One region of the Paenibacillus sp. JDR-2 genome, then DNA from elsewhere that is predicted to be linked to it. Evidence: riboswitches for the same ligand, from Rfam matches in the RefSeq annotation. Region 1 holds a riboswitch; each other region holds the start of a gene.

Region 1 (3,206 bases):
ATAAAGTGCCTGCACCAAGCTTAACGCGCCCGCCGCTCCTCTTCTCGGTATCCTGCATAATGCCGTATCCATGCGATGGCTCCGTATAGAGAACAATCAGGATATAATAAAACGCTTCAGTAAGCGGCAGCATCTCTTTCATGTCTTGTCATCCTTCCCACCATTCAAACTATATCGTCTGTCGATATATCTTATGCTTATATATTAAGTCTCGATATATCGACTGTCAATATAATTTTGGGAAATTTATCAAAACTAATCTCACAAGAAAAAGAACATGCCGAGAGTTTCGACATGCTCTAATAGGTTTCTTCTTTGCTTAGCGAATCGGGATATAAATGGTCATGCTGATTTTCTGCGGCGTGGAGTTCAGAACATCCGTCACTTCAAAGTCCGGTCCCTCTCCCCGCTCATAATTGCTGTTAGGCAGCCAGGTTCCATAGATGTATTTCCATGCGTTTTGTCCAATTTCGGGCATAGTTCCGTTGCGGAAAGCCGCGTATTTGCCGGAAGGAAGCTCAAGGCAGGCGAAGCCCTCCTCTACCTCCGCAAATGAAGTGACCTCCTCGCCTATAAGGAACGAAAAAGCACCGTCCTCGCCGTAACCATGGGGGATGCCGTAAGCAAAAGCCGGCCGCGCTTTGTTAGGGATGCGCATAAAGTATTCATGATTGCCAAAGTGCGCATAGAATCCCGGAATCTCCTCGAAATACCGCTCGTTGTTCAGATTGGTCGGGTAGTTATAACCGATAATACGAGTCGCTGGCCGTTCAATGATGTCCGGTTTGTACATCGTTAATCCTCCTCGGATATTAGCCGTTAATGCGACGAGATCAATGGGGAGCCGCAAGGCAAGCAGCGGCTGATGCTTCCTGTACTGTGCCGGAGCCATGCCGAAATAACCGGCAAAGGCACGGGTAAACGCCTCCTGCGAGCCGTATTGGTAAGACACCGAGATATCAAGCACCGTGTGGCGGGTAACCCGCAGCTCTTCGGCAGCCCTGCTTAACCTTCTCTTCCGAATGTATTCCTGCACCGTAAAGCCCGTAATGGCATGGAATAGCCTTTGAAAATGGTACAGCGAAAATCCCGCCCGGATTGCAATCGCCTCCAAGCTAAGGGCTTCCTGCAGCTGTTCTTCTATAAAGGTAATCGCATATTGGATTCGGGTGTAATGTTCCATTCGTAAGATTGATCCAGCTCCCTCGCTCATCGTTACGGCTATCCTATCAGGAAAACGTTTTTTATATTTGATCAAGAATGCTCTTTTGGCACCCAATCATATTCCATCAGCTTTGCGGTGTGCAGGGCCCTCTCCTCGCCATGAAGCCGGCTGATGACATAGAGGGACATATCGATGCCGGCCGAAATGCCGGCGGACATTATGATTTTCCCGTTATCTACGTATCTGGCGGTCTCGGAGATTTCGGCGGATGCCGGCGCGACCTGCCTCAGCTCCTCGGTTGCAAGACGATTCGTCGTCAGCTTCAGCCCTTCCAGCACTCCTGCCTTCGCAAGGATCAGCGCGCCGGTGCAGACGGATAGCAGCAACTCCGACTCGTCAGCGCATTTCCTGATCCAATCGGTCAGCACCTTGTTGTGCATTTCCTGACGGGAGCCCCAGCCGCCGGGGATAAGCACGACATCGGGCTTGGGACAGTCATGAATGGTATAGGCCGGATTGACGCTCAGATTGCCTAGGGCCGTAACGGGACTGTTATGCTCCGCCACGGTGAACACATGGAAATCCTGCCCGCGATTGCTGCCCGTAATAAACACTTCAAACGGTCCCGTAAAATCCAGCACTTCAACGTTGTCGTAGATCAGAATAGCTACATTTCTTCTCTTCTGCATCCGCTTCATCCCCTCAATGAAAAAAGAGTATCATCTCTAAAAGAGAACCGATACTCTGCCCAGGCGTACGGCTGATGACGTATGCGCTCCCTCGTGGTTCTCCACGTTTACGCCAGTCGCGCATACCAGATATTTACTTTTATCATAAACCGGGCATATTCGCGGAGCAAGCTAAATTTTGCGGAAACAAATAAGGACAAGCTGACGTCTATGTATTGGAGTGTTCAAAGTAAAGTTAAGGGCAGGAACAAGGGATGGGTGGCTATGAAGCTAAGAAGATGGCAGAAAAGCACCGCGTGTATACTGCTGCTCCTCATCATCGCAGGCGTATTGGAATATAAGGGCATTATCTGGCATAACAACCTGTTCGCGTCTAAATACAAGGTAAGAGGGATTGATGTGTCCCGCTATCAGGGCGAGATTGATTGGGGCAAGGTTGCCGGCAGCGGCAAATGGCAGTTCGTCTATATCAAGGCAACCGAAGGAAAGGATATGACGGATAAGGACTTCAAGTCGAATTGGGAGCAAGCCGGAAGCCAAGGGATGAGGATCGGCGCTTATCATTTCTTCACAACGCAAAGCACCGGCGCCGAGCAGGCGGCGCATTTTATCGAAGAGGTACCCAATGAGCCCGCTAACCTCCCTCCCGTTATCGATATCGAGATTGCTCTAGATAAGGATGCCGCCCGCATTCAGCGGGAACTGACCATTCTCTCCAGCCAACTGGAGGAGCATTATAAGCAGAAGCCTATCTTGTATGTCACTTACGATACCTTTAATACCTACATAGCGGGCAGCTTCAAGGATTACGAAATCTGGATCAGGGATATCGTCAAGCATCCGCGTTTACGAGAAGACCGTAGTTGGTTATTCTGGCAATACAACAACCGGGGTCATATCCCCGGCATCGATGCGTATGTCGATATTAACGTTTTTAACGGAGACAAGGAACAATTTAAGGCGAGGTTTGATCGTTAAAAAATAGAAGCCGAAACTTCTTTGGAAGCATCGGCTTACGGATTACTTTTCAATTTTATAGGTAAACTTCCACTCGGCCGTATTCCCTGAATACCTGCCGCGGTTCTCCGTCACAACGACCTTCAATGCTTTATTGACGGTTTTTGTGATAGACGATGCCTTTACGGCATCATTGGCTGAGTTGCTATCGGGAATTTTATCCTGCTCTTCGGCATATGCCTTCAGCTTAATGCTGTCCGTTGATTTCAAGCTTAAGGTAATGCTTTTGTTTTCCTGTACTTCCTTGCCATTCACGTAAGCCTTAGTCAACCACTCGTTACCGACATGGTTGTTCTCAACCAACTCCACGCTGACAAGCGTTACTTTGAACTTGG
Region 2 (3,206 bases), 330 kb from region 1:
TCGGCTGCCTGCCAAGCGAAGCGGCTGCCCGCAAAGTGCTGGAGGGAGCATGCCGCGAAGCGGGAATTTGGGGAGTCGACCAGGAGCTTCAGTTCCCGGTTATCGTTAAGACGGGGACTAACGAGTCCGGCAAAACAATCCGCTATTATTTCAATTATTCGGATGAACCGCAATCCTTCGTCTATCCTCATGGAGACGGCGCCGAGCTGCTCGGTGACCTCGGGCTCCGCTCGGGTGAAACGATTGAGCTTGAGCGTTGGGGCGTAGCGATAGTAGAGGAAGCTTAAGTAAAAGGGCTGTTCCTATAAGTCATTAAGTTGACTAAGGGACAGCCTCTTTCTTTTCAGCTACATTGGATTTCGTATGGAAAATTAATTTAGGATGCGATTGCGGGTGATTTGCAGGGAACTGCTTTTAAGATCCTGAATCTCGTTCATTAGCAAAGCCACTTTGTCCGAATACAGCCGTTTCAGCTCCAAGTCCTTTAACGAGGCAAGATTGATCTCGATCGTCAGCAGTGCAGACTGCGCCGCGGCTTCGAACAAGATTGCTCCAATCCCCAGATCGGAAATGACGTTTTTGTTAGAAGAATCCGCAATGCGGTGGGTAAAGGCCAGACCTTCCCGGCACACCTCAATGAGGCGTAGTGGAACATCAATCGCTTGAATCGCAGCTTGGTGAAGCGCGTTTTTGCGTATAAGTTTCTCTTCATCCGAGCTCTTAGGGAGCTTGAGCGCATCCATGTATCTATTAAAAGAAGAGATATCCGCCTGAAGCAGCTCTTCGCATTCTGCCGTTGATCGACGCATCTGCTCTATGACTTCAGCGATAGCAGATTGAATATCGGCGAATTTATCTCCCTGAGTCAAGTTCCCGACCATTGAAGTCATCGAAGCTCCAAGCGCAGCAATCAATGCGGCTACGCTTCCTCCACCCGGCGTAGGATTGGAGCTGCCGGCTTGCTGCAGGAAATGGCGGATGGAAACATCCCACGTCATTGTTGTCGTCATTTATTTGCGCTCCCCGAATTGAAGCTCAATAGCCTTCATTAGATTCTCGTACAGGATAGCCGTTGTTAACGTTCCGACCCCGCCAGGTACAGGGGATACCGCCGCTGCGCTTGATTGAACGTCGATTGCTACGTCGCCAACCATTTTACCCTGCGGCGTTTCATTAATTCCGGCATCGATAATAACCAGATCGGAATGAACCATATTTTGCTCAACGATATTTGGACGGCCAACCGCGACAAAGGCGATTTCGGCATGGCTCAGATGGGAAGCGATGTCCGGCGTGCGCGAATGACAGACGGTTACGGTGGCGTTCTCGCGCTGAAGCATATGGAACAGCGGGAGTCCGACGGTTTGGCCGCGTCCGACGAGCGTTACATTCTTGCCTTCGAGCGTATAACCGTAATGCTGCAGAAGCCGGATGCAGGATTGCGGAGTGGCCGGATAGAGACCGCTGTCACCCGTTACCGTAGCAAGCTTGTTAGCAGGCGTAACTCCATCCACGTCTTTCAGCGGGGAGATCGCCTTCTCAATCGTGCTCGCCGACAGGTGCCGGGGCAGGGGCAGTTCTAGCATTATGCCATGAACGGATGGATCGTTGTTTAGCCGATTAACAAGCTGAAGGATCTCTTCTTCCGCAACCTCTGCCGTGAACGCGTGGAGAGTAAAAGCTACGCCCAGCTTCTCGGCAATTTTTTGCTTGGCCCCGGCATAATAGGCCGATGCGGGATCTCCTTCGACCAGAATGGCCGCCATACGAGGCTGGATCCCGTTGTGCTTCCACTTCTCCACCTTTGTCCGGATTCCTTCGTATACCTGATCTGCTGCTTCCTTCGCTTTCAAGAGTTTTGTCATTCCAATCCCTCCATGCCATTTTGTTCATGAACGAAAAAAAGTATCCGCGGAAGGCTCGCGAAAAAACGCGAGTCTATCCTCAGATACTTTTCCCAGGCGAACGGAACGTCCAATCTGCATGCTCCCTCGTGGTTGATTCCACTTTTTTCGCCAGTCGCATACAACGTTATTTTTCTTACTGTATCAAAAGTTTGAACGAAAGAAAAGCCTTTCCCTTCTAGTAATCTATTTCTTCCTTCCGGCATACACATTAGTAGTCTTGGTTGGAAGATACATAGATTCCATGGAGGGTACGATGCGAATGACAGTGCTTAAATACGTTATGGCTTTGCTTCTTTTTCTGGGCTTTAATCTGGAGGCGGCGGGCAATGTGACGGCGGTAGCCTCCTCTGCTTCGGCACAGCCGGCAGCCACAGAGGACAAGCCGATCGAGATCAGCTTTGCGGGGGATATTTTGCTGGACGGGAAGGTTGCGGCGAATATAGAGAAGTATGGCGTGAATTACCCGTTTGAGAAGGTACGCAGCCTATTATCCGGTTCGGACATCAGCTTCGCCAATCTGGAGACTCCGGTCTCGACACGCGGTCAAAAGGCGATTAAAACGTACACCTTCCGTTCCGCGCCCAAAACGCTGCAAGCGATCGTTAACTCCGGAATCGACGGAGTATCCGTCGCGAATAACCACACGCTCGACTACGGGGTGGACGCGCTGACCGACACGATAGATTATCTGGACGAATACAAGATTGGCCATACCGGGGCCGGCAGCAATATCGACGAGGCATTCACCGCTTATTCCAAGAAGGTCAACGGGAAGAAGGTTGCGATCGTTGGCATCAGCCGGGTGCTCTCGGGCCCAAGCTGGTACGCGGGGAATAACAAGGCGGGTATCGCCTCGGGTTACGATTTCGATACGATGATGCGTTACGTCAAGAACGCGGTTAAATATTCGGACATAACGGTCATCTATATCCACTGGAATAACGAATACCAGGATTACCCGGAGGATTATGCGAGAACGTATGCGAAAGCTTTTATCGACGCGGGGGTAGATGCCGTAATCGGCAGCCACAGCCATTGTTTGCAGGGCATCGAGACGTATAAGGGCAAACCGATCTTCTATTCCCTCGGCAACTTTGTATTTACCCCAACGCAGCGCTCGAACAAAGCGTACGACTCCATGATTGCTACCCTGACGTTCGACGGGGATAAGGTGAGCAGTAAAATCACGCCGGTGAAAATCGATAACACAAGACCTATTCTGCGGGAAGAAGCTTATAATGAAACGACTTATTCGAAGCTCAACAAGATTTCTTTCAACGTAAAGGTTAACAAGGATGG
Region 3 (3,206 bases), 2.3 Mb from region 1:
TCCAGCTTGTAAGTTGGTACAAACTTGGCCAAGTCTCCACCAGGTAAATCTAGCTCCCCATCATCGAACACAATAATGAAATCATCAGTACAATAAATTAGCTTGCTCCAATCAATTTGATTACATTTCATAATTGCTTCGAACCAAATCTTATACGCACGGATATGCCAGTCCCAATCCTGTAGTGACCAATGGAGATAAAGCATAACCATTTTGTTTAAAATAGATTTTTCATCTATTCCAGCCTGATAACGAATGGGGTGATTACCGACGTTCCAAATGGAGTACAGAGAAGCACCATTATTAAGTTGATCAATTCGTATTCGTTCAAGTGCTGGATGGAAAATTGCATCTGCTGTTGTGTAAGGATCCCCAGTTGCATATATGTTTAGGTAACAAATTTTTTCTGTTTGAGTTTTTTGGGCAATTTGCTTTATTACTTGCTTAATTGCATCAGGAAGTTCCCTACATACTTCTTCATAAAGCATTTCCGCTTGATATTGAGACAAGTAGATATAAATAAGTATCCCAGACTGATCAATTATGCGATCCAGCTGTCCATCAAGGTCATAAAACAAATTGTATTGCACTGTAACAGAGAGCTTATTTGATTGATATGTTAAAGCCTTTATAGTTACTAGTGCTTCATTATTATAATTATAATTCTCTTCATAACAGATTGTATTCTCTATTGTTAAACCATTCCTGCAGTTAAATTCTATATAACGAATCGGTCGACCTTTTTCATAGAGAATATCTTCAATAGAAACCAGTTTTCCGTCATTATATGATCTAATAATCAACCGAGATTCTAGGTGTTCATAATAAGCCACCACATTAATTAAAGAATCTTGATGAGAAACCCAAATCAGACCGTTTTCGTCCTTCCCATAAGAAGTTTCGTCTTGGCCCTCTGTAACTCTCCCCACTGGCTGCTGGTTTCGCTCAAACCAATATGGACATGGAGAATATCTTTTTCCATCTGTAAATTCCCACCGGCTAACTTGTAGTTCACTCCGTTTTTTATAAGATAAGAAGTTCTCCTGTGCATCTAAAGCTAAGTTTATATATGTTTCTATTGTAATAGACATTAATTTATTGCTCCCTAAAATATAGTCTTTTGTAAGTATTAGGTTTCCACTAACGTTCCTCGTTTATGGAATGCTTATTTCGAATTATTAAGTTTATTTCCTGATTCTGTACATCAACAAATTTTACTAATAATGCAATTTTGTCCTCAGAATTAATACGTTCCCAATAGTAGTCTGCTATTTTATCAATTGAATCGAAGAGTGGTACTTCAATTGGATCACCTTCGAATGGTTTAAGTACACCATCCAGTTCCGTTCTATAGGTATATATACAATGACCTATTCCCTTCTTGAAACGGTTGTATTGATAGAGGTTACGTATGCAAATTGAATGGTCGTTGTCTTGTGTTCTAAGAATTGATAAGCTGTATTGCTTAAGATCTGTGTTAATTATACCTGAGATTCTTGGGGTAAAGTGGGGAGCATCGGGTTCAAACTCTCTAAGCATTAATGATTCATAAAAGGACCTGTAATTCTTTAATCCTTCATAAATAGTTTCAGTTTGATCACCATTAGAGACAATGTGTACGTTATCCCAATGCCGAATAGGATAGTAAAATATGAGCGAAGGGTCCTCCACTAGAGCAGGATCAAAGGCTTTGTTTCTTATACTAAAACCTTCTCTTTCAAATACTCGATTTCTACTGTTCGTGCTTCTTCCCATAATCCAATACACCTGTACATAATGCGATCCTGAAGGAGTCATACCTACAATAAGCGTTCTTCCGGGATAAGGATTCTCAAACAAAGCGTGTTGAAGTTTGTTCATCTGCATCTGCTCCTCTCGAATAAACACAAAGAGGTAAGGGGAATCCCCCTTACCTCTGCCCAGGCGTACGGCTTTAACTTATATGCTTCCTCATGGATCCCCATGCTCCGCCAGTCACATATAAGACTCTAAATTATATTCATAATACCAATTTCTCTCAACACTTTTCAATGCATTGTTTTCATAAACTAACGTTACCCGATAGTTTAATAAAAAGAAGACGACCACTTAATGAAGTAGTCGCTTCAACAAATCAGGACAGACCAAAATGCTTTTCAATTGCCGATAACATATGGTCTTTATTTGATTGAACTGTTCTCGTTAGCCACTTTAATTCATACTGCTTGGCTTGATGCAGATAGTGATTTGAGGCTTTAACAACATTGTTTAGTGTTTCCTCTCTAGCCCGTTTCGGTTCAGATAAAGTGGGAAACAAATCCTCCATGCCTCTCAGGTGGTCTCGGTCTAAATATTCTGATCGAATTAGTTCATCTTCTGCAAACAAATAAACAACTTGGTTGGGGTTAGATATCTCCCTTAAAAAAGCTGGCTCCATAAAAGTGTCTACAACTATTGGCTTCTCTTTACCCGTTTGTAATAAATCCAATATGATGAACTCAACACTTTCATCAAAGACTGAATTTAACCAATGACTTCTATCGTTCCCACGACCTAAAAAGAACCACTCCCAATCGATAAAGTGCCTCAAAATTGCCGGATGATCCTGTGGGTTAGCTTTTGATTGATATTCATAGGTATGGTCATCTGAAGAATAATAATTCATTCCCCACTTTGAGGCTAGCGACTTCGCCATAGTGCTTTTGCCACCGCAAGGTCCCCCACATATCCAATAAACGTGATCCAGGTAATTTCTTAATAATCGATCTGAAATTCTCATTGTTCTAACATCCCCTTGTTTAAGATTAATTCTTACAAGGGGGAAATTCTCATTCTGGTAGCACTAACTGTCCAAGTTGCCGGCATTTCTACACCGCCTTTCTATAACAGTTTCCCACAATATTATCCATTTGTGAATACCCTTACATTGATATGATCCACTACGTTAAACTGCCCTTTAGTTCAACAAAAACGCAGCCGAACGTAATACGCCGGCTGCTGTTGTTCTGTATTGAACTAAAGTCTCCCGTTAGAGTAATGGATCAAGTCAACTAAATCTCATGCAGCCAACGTTCAATTTCGTTAAGTTTCTCTGCATAAAGTTTAATATTTAGAATGGTCCCTGCAACCTGTTCTGTCCCGGATTTCTGTTCATCTGGATCTGTACAATCAATCCATAAAGACCGCTTCAGACAATATTCTAACCAGTCCAACTTCCCTAAAAAGCT
Region 4 (3,206 bases), 1.2 Mb from region 1:
ACGGGCGTCGGATTGGAATCAACCGTTATTGAGCTGCCGGATTCGAATACAATCCGTATTCTCCGTCCCGGAGGGATTACGGCCGAGCAGCTGCGGAGCGCTGCGCCGGAGGCGGTAATCGATGCTCCTGCGGCAGCCAATCCGGATGTAACGGAAGCGCCGCGCTCGCCAGGCATGAAATATGCGCATTATGCTCCGGAGGGCGATCTCCGGATTGTGCTGGGCGAACCCGCTAAGGCGGTAAGTTACATTCAGGAGCAACTAAGCCTTTCGACAACAACGTCTATGAAGACCGGTGTTCTGACTTTCGACGAGAGAGCAGCCGCTTATGATGCCGATCTAATCCTTAGCTACGGCAGCGAGCTGCATCCGGAACAAGCGGCGCATAACCTGTACGCAGCACTCCGCCGGTTTGACTCGGAAGGCATTCAGCTTATATGGGCGGAAGGCTGCTCCGAGGAAGGAATAGGCCTTGCTCTGATGAATCGTCTGGCGAAGGCAGCAGGACATCAAATCGTCCGGGTATAGAGTAGTATGTTTGTCCCCTTGTCCGCATATCTTGGTTAAGAATGGATGTGGACATGGGGGCGATAGCGTGACTGATGCAACTTTGCATGCCGGACAATTCGCGACACTGCTCATTATGGCGGTTGCGCTTGGCATGGATGCTTTTTCGTTAGGAATCGGAATCGGGCTGAAGGGGATTCGCCTGCGCGATGTGCTCAGGTTAAGCAGCATCATTGCGTTATTCCATGTGCTGATGCCCCTTGGCGGCATATATGCCGGGCATTTTGTCAGCGGACTGCTTGGCCATGTTGCGACGATGGCTGCAGGCGTACTGCTGCTTTTGCTTGGCGGACACATGATTTATAGCTCGCTCAAAGGGGAAACGGTGCAAACGATGGATTACCGTTCCTCGGTCGGAACGTTCTTATTTGCTTTCAGCGTCAGCATCGACTCCTTCTCCGTTGGCGTAACTTTGGGTATGTTCGAGGCCGATATTTTGCTGACGGTGCTATTGTTTGGCTTTTTCGGCGGATTGATGTCCGTTCTGGGACTTCTGCTTGGTCGCCGTGTCAGTGAAAATCTGGGCGGCTACGGGGAGGCGCTCGGCGGGGCGATCTTGCTCATTTTCGGTCTTTTATTTATATTTTAATACAACAATGGAATCAGCCATACCAGAAAGGGGAATGCAGCATGACGCGCATCTTGTTTGTTTGTACCGGCAATACCTGCCGCTCGCCGATGGCGGAAGCCATGCTGAGGACGATGGCGCGGCAGAAGGGGGTTTCGCTGGAAGTCCGTTCTGCCGGAGTATCTACCATTGACGGTCTGCCGATCTCGTCGCATGCGGCTACAACGCTGCGGGGCAAATCGGTGGAGCATAGGGGCTCGTCTCGCGCATTAAGCGGGGAAGCCATTGCTTGGGCGGACCTCATTCTGACGATGACAGCCGGACACAAACGCGGCTTGCTCAACTACTTCCCTGAAGCCGTGGATAAAGCGTATACGCTTAAGGAATATGTCAATCAGGATACCGCCGTTCAGGCCGACATTGAAGAACTGGAACGCTTATATACGGAAATGCATATGAAGCAGGTGCTGGGCCAGCAGCTGTCGGCTGCGGAGCGTTCGCGTCTTCTGGAGCTGGAACGCCGGATTCCGAGCTTTGATATCGCTGATCCGTTCGGCGGAACGCTGGGCATGTATGAAAGCTGCGCCAAAGAAATCGAAGAGAGCCTGAAGGCCCTTCTTCAAATGCTTCAAAAGGGATGAAATTCCATGCCGGAATTAGGCCTGATTTATGCGTATATTTGATTGATTTTCACGGTTGAATAAGCTATCATGAAGGTAACAAAGACGGTTTCCGATGTAACTGGCGACGGAAGTGGGTAACCACGGTGGAGCATCGGAACATACGGCCGGTCGCCTGGGCAAAGAGCAGCATGCTACTCATAGCATGTCATGCTCTTTTTTCGTCTTTTTGAGGATTTTAGGTATAATAAGTCCGTATGATTCGACAACTAGCAGGAGGGTTTTGCGTTGAAAATTGCAATTGGTGCAGATCATGCGGGTTACCGTCTGAAAGATGAAATTGTTCCGTTTCTTTTATCGCTTGGTCATGAAATTGAAGACTTGGGCTGCGACTGCAGCCAGTCGGTGGATTATCCCGATTATGCGCTGCCCGTAGCAGACAGAGTGGCCAGCGGCCAGGCTGACCGCGGCATTCTGATCTGCGGCACGGGTATCGGCATGTCAATCGCGGCGAACAAAGTTCCGGGTATCCGCTGCGCGCTGGTGCATGATATGTTTTCGGCACAAGCAACCCGCGAGCATAACGATACAAACGTGCTTGCGATGGGAGAGCGTATTATCGGCCCTGGTCTTGCACAGGAAATTGTCCGCATCTGGATGGAAACACCGTTCTCAAGCGGCGAGCGCCATGTTGGGCGTGTCCGGAAAGTGAAGGAAATCGAGCAGCAGTATACGGTTCATCCTTAGGTCCATGCTTTCGAAGCAAGAATTATCATTAACCGCTTAATTAACCGGCCATTGGTGTAATTAATCCTTAAGCGATTCGTGTGATCATTCTTTGTATTCATAGGAGGTATGTACAATGAACAATCAAAAGGAAACCATTACTATTGCAGCTGACGTAGAGATTATTGTTAGGGAGCTTGTTGCGGCAGGAGGACTGAGAGCCGGCCAACTGCTGGTTATCGGCACCAGCACAAGCGAGGTGCTTGGCCGCCGGATCGGTACTTCGGGGACGGTCGAGACGGCGTCTCAAATCTATGCAGGCATTGAAGCGGTCCGTAAGGATGTAGGTTTTTATCCGGTTTATCAATGCTGCGAGCATTTGAACCGGGCGCTTGTCCTTCCCCGTGAGGCGGCGGACAAGTATGGACTGGATGAGGTCGCAGCCGTTCCTGTTCCGAAAGCAGGCGGTTCGATGGCGGCTTATGCATACCGGCATTTGCCGGATGCCTGTCTGGTTGAGACCGTTCAGGCACATGCGGGTATCGATATCGGCGACACCTTTATCGGCATGCACCTGCGCCGGGTTGCCGTTCCGGTCAGACCGTCAATCCGGTCGATTGGAGCAGCCCATGTCACAATGGCTTTTGCAAGACCTAAGCTGATTGGCGGTGCGCGTGCGGTTTATACTTTGGAAGACAGCGGCCTGGCGTCAGAGCAGACGTCAG

What was found. A riboswitch is a leader RNA that binds a small molecule or an ion and turns the genes downstream of it on or off. The one in region 1 is predicted to bind ZMP and ZTP.
Region 2: another riboswitch for ZMP and ZTP. It lies ahead of PJDR2_RS04615 (bifunctional 5,10-methylenetetrahydrofolate dehydrogenase/5,10-methenyltetrahydrofolate cyclohydrolase); the one in region 1 lies ahead of PJDR2_RS03335 (DJ-1/PfpI family protein).
Region 3: another riboswitch for ZMP and ZTP. It lies ahead of PJDR2_RS24665 (IMP cyclohydrolase); the one in region 1 lies ahead of PJDR2_RS03335 (DJ-1/PfpI family protein).
Region 4: another riboswitch for ZMP and ZTP. It lies ahead of rpiB (ribose 5-phosphate isomerase B); the one in region 1 lies ahead of PJDR2_RS03335 (DJ-1/PfpI family protein).

The regions. Positions count from the first base shown of each region.
Region 1 is NC_012914.1:739,531-742,736, reverse strand. It holds gene PJDR2_RS03345 (PadR family transcriptional regulator) at 1-142, opposite strand, end outside; gene PJDR2_RS03340 (effector binding domain-containing protein) at 320-1,183, opposite strand; gene PJDR2_RS03335 (DJ-1/PfpI family protein) at 1,255-1,854, opposite strand; ZMP/ZTP riboswitch at 1,905-1,984, opposite strand; gene PJDR2_RS03330 (GH25 family lysozyme) at 2,119-2,832, shown strand; gene PJDR2_RS03325 (hypothetical protein) at 2,875-3,206, opposite strand, start outside.
Region 2 is NC_012914.1:1,067,846-1,071,051, forward strand. It holds gene PJDR2_RS04605 (beta-galactosidase) at 1-287, shown strand, start outside; gene PJDR2_RS04610 (cyclodeaminase/cyclohydrolase family protein) at 372-1,010, opposite strand; gene PJDR2_RS04615 (bifunctional 5,10-methylenetetrahydrofolate dehydrogenase/5,10-methenyltetrahydrofolate cyclohydrolase) at 1,011-1,865, opposite strand; ZMP/ZTP riboswitch at 1,949-2,033, opposite strand; gene PJDR2_RS04620 (CapA family protein) at 2,167-3,206, shown strand, end outside.
Region 3 is NC_012914.1:5,625,338-5,628,543, forward strand. It holds gene PJDR2_RS24660 (hypothetical protein) at 1-1,091, opposite strand, end outside; gene PJDR2_RS24665 (IMP cyclohydrolase) at 1,141-1,860, opposite strand; ZMP/ZTP riboswitch at 1,911-1,988, opposite strand; gene PJDR2_RS24670 (hypothetical protein) at 2,114-2,758, opposite strand; gene PJDR2_RS24675 (phosphotransferase) at 3,030-3,206, opposite strand, start outside.
Region 4 is NC_012914.1:6,694,226-6,697,431, reverse strand. It holds gene PJDR2_RS29385 (L-threonylcarbamoyladenylate synthase) at 1-528, shown strand, start outside; gene PJDR2_RS29380 (manganese efflux pump) at 644-1,156, shown strand; gene PJDR2_RS29375 (low molecular weight protein arginine phosphatase) at 1,198-1,776, shown strand; ZMP/ZTP riboswitch at 1,863-1,943, shown strand; gene rpiB (ribose 5-phosphate isomerase B) at 2,044-2,502, shown strand; gene PJDR2_RS29365 (TIGR01440 family protein) at 2,618-3,206, shown strand, end outside.